DNA from 3 places in the Chelativorans sp. M5D2P16 genome. Region 2 is predicted to be linked to each of the others. Evidence: riboswitches for the same ligand, from Rfam matches in the RefSeq annotation. Region 2 holds a riboswitch; each other region holds the start of a gene.
What was found. Region 2 has a riboswitch for thiamine pyrophosphate ahead of thiS (sulfur carrier protein ThiS). Riboswitches for the same ligand answer to the same signal wherever they lie in the genome.

Region 1 (2,260 bases), on a different contig from region 2:
TTATGATCAGCCTGACGACAATTGCTTGCGAGGCTGCCATGAGCATCGACCCGGAGAATACCGCCCTTTTGAAACTCCCCTATATCATGCCAAGCCAGGCCCAGAAGCACGTGACGCACAACGAGGCGATCCGTCTGCTGGACGGCCTGACACAGGTTTCCGTGCTCGACCGCGACTGGACCGCGCCGCCCGATACGCCCGAGGAGGGTGACCGCTACATCGTCGCTGAGGGCGCGAGTGATGGTTGGGAGGGGTGGGACTCCAACATCGCCTATTTCGCCGACGGCGCCTGGATCAGGCTCGTGCAACGAATCGGCTGGCTCGCCTGGGTCGAGGACGAGGCGCGGTTTGTCGTGTGGAACGGCAGCGCCTGGACGGACGCGATCGGCAATCTCACGGCCGACGATCTGGCCAGCGGCGTCGTTCCCATGATCGGCGTCAACACGGCGGCCGATGGCTATAACCGCTTCGCTATCAAGTCCGACGCGGCCCTGTTCTCGTACGACGACGTCACGCCCGGCTCCGGCCACATACGTGCCACGGTGAACAAGGCGGGAGCGGACAAGGATGCGGGCTTCATCTTCCAGACCGCCTGGAGCGCCCGGGCTCTGTTCGGGCTTTTGGGCAACGACGATTTCTCGATCAAGGTCAGCCCGGACGGTGCTGCCTACCACACGGCCCTGGTGGTCGACCGCAACAACGGGCTGGTGAAGTTCCCCGGCGGCCTGTGGGGTACGGGCAGCAGCGCTGGGACGCTGGGAGCGCAGGCGCTCGCCTTTACCGGTGGGCTGGACGGTTCCGCGCTCGGCCAGAGGATATCTTTCGGCAGCGGCCAGACCATCGGGGACGGCCCCTGCATGCCCTTTTCCGGCAAGGTGGTAGCGGCGACGATGAGCCAGCAATCGGGCACCGCCGGAACTTACACGCTGGAGGCGGTGAAAAGCAGCGGCCGGCAGGGCGCGTCCTACCGTCTGTCGCATTCCTACGGCGGCAGCGGAGGGCAGCACGCGATTGCCGATTTCCATTCGGCCATGCTCGCGTTCGCGGCCGGCGACCGCATCAGCTTCGAGGTGGTGGAGCAGCCCGGGCCGGCCGCCTTCACAGTCACCTTCTTTGTCGTTTTCGACTGAGGGCGCAATGCCGGCAGCACCACCGGCTCTCTCCCGGAAAAGACTCAGACGGGGCGGAGACGCTTGACAAGCCCCGCACCATCGCCTCTAAACTTGCGTCTTCACCAGGGGGGCCCGGACAACGGGCTGAGATACCGCTGGCCTAAAAGGCAGCGCGGTGACCCTTAGAACCTGATCCAGTTCATACTGGCGTAGGGATGGTGCGACGGCTTTTCGGGGAACCGCCCCATCGACCGGGTTCAGGCCCACAGATCAGAAAGAGCCTCTCCCTCATCCTTCCAAGAACTGGGTCTCCTGTGCAAAGCGCGAAGGAGCCATGCCATGGATGCCCGCAACCAACCGACACCCGAAGTCACGACAGGTCCCCTGCCGGCCTCGCACAAGGTCTACAAGCCCGGCACGCGCCATCCCGATCTGCGCGTGCCCATGCGCGAGATCGCCGTCCACCCGACGGCCGGCGAGCCGCCGGTAACGGTCTATGATTCGTCCGGCCCGTACACGGACATCGAGGCGCAGATTGAGATCGAAAAGGGCCTGCCGCGTCTGCGCGAAACCTGGATCACGGCGCGCGGGGACGTCGAGCGCTACGATGGTCGGATCGTCAAGCCGGAGGACAACGGCTTTGTGAGCGGCGATCGGCTGACGCCGGAGTTCCCCACGCGCAACCGTCCGTTCCGGGCACGCGACGGCAAGGCGGTCACCCAGATCGCCTATGCGCGCGCCGGCATCGTGACGCCGGAGATGGAGTTCATCGCCATCCGCGAGAACCTCGGGCGCGAGAAGCTGAAGGAAAAGCTCGAGCGCGACGGCGAGAGCTTCGGGGCGGCCATTCCCGATCACGTGACCCCGGAATTCGTGCGCGACGAGGTGGCGCGCGGCCGTGCGATCATCCCGGCCAACATCAACCATCCCGAAATCGAGCCGATGATCATTGGTCGCAACTTCCTGACCAAAATCAATGCCAATATCGGCAATTCGGCCGTCACCTCCTCCATGGCGGAAGAGGTCGAGAAGATGGTGTGGGCGACGCGCTGGGGCGCCGACACGGTGATGGACCTTTCCACCGGGCGCAACATCCACAACATCCGCGAGTGGATCATCCGCAATTCGCCGGTGCCGATCGGCACCGT
Region 2 (2,260 bases):
AGGCCTCGACCTTGCGACCCTCGCCTTCCGCCTTATCGCCCCCGCAAGCGTCATCGAGATCGGGCACCCGGACGGCAGTGCGGTTTCACCGGGTGACGTGATCGCCACGGTGAACGGGCCAGCGCGCGGCCTGCTCACCGGCGAGCGCACCGCGCTCAACTTTCTGTGCCGGCTGAGTGGCATCGCCAGCGCCACGGCCGCGATGGTCGAGGCGGTGAAGGGCCACAAGGCCGAGATCGTCTGCACCCGCAAGACGACCCCCGGCCTGCGCGCCGTGGAGAAATATGCCGTCCGCGCCGGCGGCGGGTCGAACCACCGTTTCGGCCTGAACGATGCCGTGCTCATCAAGGACAACCACATCGCCGTGGCCGGCGGCATCCGGTCGGCGGTCGAGCGGGCGCGGGGCGGCGCAGGCCACATGGTGAAGATCGAGGTGGAGGTGGACACGCTTACCCAGCTGGACGAAGCGCTGGCCCTCGGCGTGGATGCCGTGCTGCTCGACAACATGAGCCTCGACCAGCTTGCGAAAGCCGTCACGCGCGTGAACGGCCGCGCGATCACGGAGGCATCGGGCCGGGTGACGCCGGAAACCGCGCCGGCCATCGCGGCAACGGGCGTCGACCTTATCTCGGCCGGCTGGCTGACTCACAGCGCGCCCACCCTCGACATCGGGCTGGATTTCGCGGCGGTGAGGTAGCGGCTTCTCCTCCAAGCCCTTCGTCATCCCGGCAAAGGGAGCGCAAGCGACCGCGCGCCGGAATGACGGGACGGGGCATGGGAGACATACCCGCCCTCTCCTCGCAGTTTGCCCCACCACAACGCCCGGCGCTTGACAAAACCCGCACCATTTCCTCTAAACTTCGACTTTCACCAGGGGGGCCCGGACAACGGGCTGAGATACCGCTGGCCTGAAGGCAGCGCGGTGACCCTTAGAACCTGATCCAGTTCATACTGGCGTAGGGATGGTGCGATGGCTTTCAAGGACTGCCGCCGGCAACCCGCCGAATACCCGAAAGCCTCTCCCTCATCCTTTCCCGGAACTGGTTCGAGACCCCGCGCAACCAAGCGGAGACCACGGCTCATGCGAGGGAAGGAAGAGCGATGAAACTCATCGTCAACGGGCAGACGCTGGAGGCGGAGGCGCAAAGCCTCGCCGCCCTGCTTGCCGAACTCGGCTACGAGGGCGACTGGTACGCGACCGCCGTCAATGCCGAGTTCGTGCCGGGCGAGGAGCGCGAACAGATACGGCTTTCGGACGGCGATCGCGTGGAAATCCTCACGCCGCGGCAGGGAGGCTGAATGATGGGGCTGACCGTCTACGGAACCACGCTGTCCTCCCGCCTCTTGCTCGGGACGGCGCAATACCCCTCGCCGGCCGTCCTCGCCGAAGCGGTCAAGACGTCCGGCACCGCGGTGGTTACCGTGTCGCTGCGCCGCGAAGGTGCCGAGGGCGGGACCGGGGCCGGCTTCTGGTCGCTGGTGCGCGAGTTCGGGGTGCATGTCCTTCCCAACACCGCCGGCTGCCATACCGTGAAGGAGGCGGTGACGACGGCGAAGATGGCGCGCGAGGTCTTCCGCACCGACTGGGTGAAGCTCGAGGTGATCGGCCACCACGACACGCTGCAGCCGGACGTCTTCGGCCTCGTCGAAGCGGCGCGCATCCTCTCGGAAGAGGGTTTCTCGGTCTTCCCCTACACCACCGACGACCTCGTCGTGGCCGAAAGGCTGATCGAGGCAGGTTGTGCGGTGCTCATGCCCTGGTGCGCGCCGATCGGCTCGGCCAAGGGGCCGATCGACGTCGACGCCTTGCGCGCCCTGCGTGCACATTTCCCCGACGTGCCCCTGATCGTCGACGCCGGGCTCGGCCGCCCCTCCCATGCAGCGGCGGTGATGGAGCTCGGATATGACGGCATCCTGCTCAACACCGCGGTCGCCAAGGCGGGCGATCCCGCCGCCATGGCCGGCGCCTTCGCAAAAGCCGTGGAGGCCGGCCACGCCGCCTTCCATGCCGGTGTCCTGGAGCCGCGCGACATGGCCGTGCCATCGACGCCGGTCATCGGGCAGGCGGTCTTCTCATGACGCTCGATCCCTTCTATCTCATCGTCGACAGCACGGCATGGATCGACCGGCTGGTGCCGCTTGGCGTCAAGCTCGTGCAGTTGCGCGTCAAGGACAAGGACGAGGCAGCACTGCGCCAGGAGATCCGCCGCGCACGGGAGACCTGCGCCCGGCACGGCTGCCAGCTCATCGTCAACGACTA
Region 3 (2,260 bases), on a different contig from region 2:
CATCGCCGCCGCTGAGGCGACGATGCCCTTGGTGCCCATGCCGGCTTCCGTCAGGCCGAGATGCAGCGCGTGGTCCGAGCGGTGCGCAAGTTCGGTGTAGACGGCGATCAGGTCCTGCACCTGGCTCACCTTGGCCGACAGGATGATGTGATCACGCGGCAGGCCGATCTCCTCGGCCAGCTCCGCCGAAAGCAGCGCCGACTGCACGATGGCTTCGCGCGTGACCTCCTGGGCCGTCATGGGCGAGCCCTTTTCCTGGTTCTCGTCCATGAGCCGCGTCAGGAGCTCCTGGTCGAGGGAGCCCCAGTTGACGCCGATACGCACCGGCTTGTCGTGTCGGATCGCCGTCTCGATAATTGCCGCGAACTGCCGGTCCTTCTTCTCCCTGAAGCCGACATTGCCGGGATTGATCCGGTATTTGGCGAGTGCCTCGGCACAGGCAGGGTGGTCGGCCAAAAGCTTGTGGCCGATATAGTGGAAATCGCCGACCAGGGGGACGTTATGGCCCAGCCGCTCGAGCCTTTCGCGGATTTTCGGCACCGCGGCCGCGGCCTCGTCGCGGTCCACCGTGATGCGCACGATCTCCGAGCCCGCGCGGTGGAGGGCGGCGACCTGGGCGACGGTTGCATCCACGTCCGCGGTGTCCGTGTTGGTCATGGACTGGACCACGACCGGGGCGTCGCCGCCAACGACGACGCCGCCGATATCGACGCCGACGGCGCGTCGGCGCGGGAAGGGAGAGGAAAAGTAGCCGGAGACGGCTGCGGCGGTCATGGACCTGCGCCCCATGTTCAACGCGTTGCCCGTGAGGTGGCGAAGCGGCGCGCAAATGTCAATGGTGCCGTGCGCGGCGGGACGCATGGCCGGGCTGGCAGAATGGGCGGTTTCCGCCGCCGTTTCAGACCAGGCGCCGAAAAGTGCGGCGGTCCGCGCTCGCCGGGGCACCTTGCGTTACACGGCGACGCGCTCTATTTTCGCGCCTGCTCTAACGGGGTGCCGGCCGCATGCGGCGGTTCGGCTGAGAGGCGACACGGCTTTGCCCGCCAACCCGCTGAACCTGATCCGGCTCGCACCGGCGGAGGGATTAGACGCTGACCGTCAGGCGCCTCATTCCCCTGGAACCATGAGAGGAGGCGTCCTATGCGTTTGTTGCTTGCCTGTCCTGCCCTTGTCTTCGGCCTTCTCGCGATGAACAGCGGACACGCGCAGGAGACCCTGACCGTCTACACCTATGACAGTTTCACCGCCGAGTGGGGGCCCGGCCCGCGGGTGGAAGAGGCCTTCGAGACCGCGTGCGGCTGCGACCTCGAGTTCGTCTCCGTGGCCGACGGCGTGGCACTCCTCAATAGGGTCCGGCTGGAGGGCGAGGGGACGCAGGCCGATATCGTCCTCGGGCTCGACACCAACCTCATCCACGCGGCGAAGGAGACCGGGCTTTTCGCCCCGCACGGCATCGATCCCGGCAGGATCGAGGTGCCCAGCGGTTTCGAGGACGATGTCTTCGTGCCCTACGATTACGGTTACTTCGCCTTCGTCTACGACACGGAAGCAATCGAGGCGCCTCCGCAAAGCCTGAAGGAACTGGTGGAATCCGGCAGCGATCCGAAGATCGCCATCCAGGATCCGCGCACCTCCACCCCGGGCCTCGGTCTTCTCCTGTGGGTGAAGGCCGTCTATGGAGACGAGGCGGCGGGCGCCTGGGAAAAGCTGCGCGACAATGTCGTGACCGTCACGCCCGGCTGGAGCGAATCCTACGGCCTGTTCACCAGCGGCGAGGTGCCGATGGTGCTTTCCTACACTACCTCGCCCGCCTATCACCGCATTGCCGAGGATACGGACCGCTACCGCGCCGCCAGCTTTGAAGAAGGACACTATCTTCAGGTGGAGGTCGCCGCGCGGACGGTGAAGGGGGCAGACAATCCGCTCGCCGAAGAGTTCCTTTCGTTCATGACCGGTCCCGGCTTCCAGGACATCATTCCGGAGACGAACTGGATGTTCCCGGCAGGCGAGACTTCCGAACCGCTGGACCCGGTTTTCAACGAATTGGTGGAGCCCGCCGAGACCCTCCGGTTCTCGCCGCGCGAGGTCGCCGAAAACCGCGAAGCCTGGGTCGACGAGTGGCTGTCCGTGATGAGCCGGTAGCGCCGTTTCTGGCGGGGCGGGGCCGTGTTGCGGCCGGCGCGCTGGCGCTGGCGGCGATCGGCATTCTCATCGTGGGTGCCTTTCTCGGGCTTGTCCGGGAGGGTGTTGCGGACTGGCG

Region 1: linked by a shared signal. The riboswitch ahead of thiC (phosphomethylpyrimidine synthase ThiC) and the one ahead of thiS (sulfur carrier protein ThiS) in region 2 are both predicted to bind thiamine pyrophosphate.
Region 3: linked by a shared signal. The riboswitch ahead of thiB (thiamine ABC transporter substrate binding subunit) and the one ahead of thiS (sulfur carrier protein ThiS) in region 2 are both predicted to bind thiamine pyrophosphate.

What each region holds. Positions count from the first base shown of each region.
Region 1 is NZ_JAXQNM010000036.1:163,084-165,343, forward strand. It holds gene SIN08_RS16840 (DUF2793 domain-containing protein) at 39-1,130, shown strand; TPP riboswitch at 1,227-1,346, shown strand; gene thiC (phosphomethylpyrimidine synthase ThiC) at 1,452-2,260, shown strand, end outside.
Region 2 is NZ_JAXQNM010000042.1:163,890-166,149, forward strand. It holds gene nadC (carboxylating nicotinate-nucleotide diphosphorylase) at 1-697, shown strand, start outside; TPP riboswitch at 863-981, shown strand; gene thiS (sulfur carrier protein ThiS) at 1,102-1,299, shown strand; gene SIN08_RS23015 (thiazole synthase) at 1,303-2,079, shown strand; gene SIN08_RS23020 (thiamine phosphate synthase) at 2,076-2,260, shown strand, end outside.
Region 3 is NZ_JAXQNM010000038.1:297,242-299,501, reverse strand. It holds gene ispG (flavodoxin-dependent (E)-4-hydroxy-3-methylbut-2-enyl-diphosphate synthase) at 1-774, opposite strand, end outside; TPP riboswitch at 980-1,101, shown strand; gene thiB (thiamine ABC transporter substrate binding subunit) at 1,141-2,142, shown strand; gene thiP (thiamine/thiamine pyrophosphate ABC transporter permease) at 2,118-2,260, shown strand, end outside.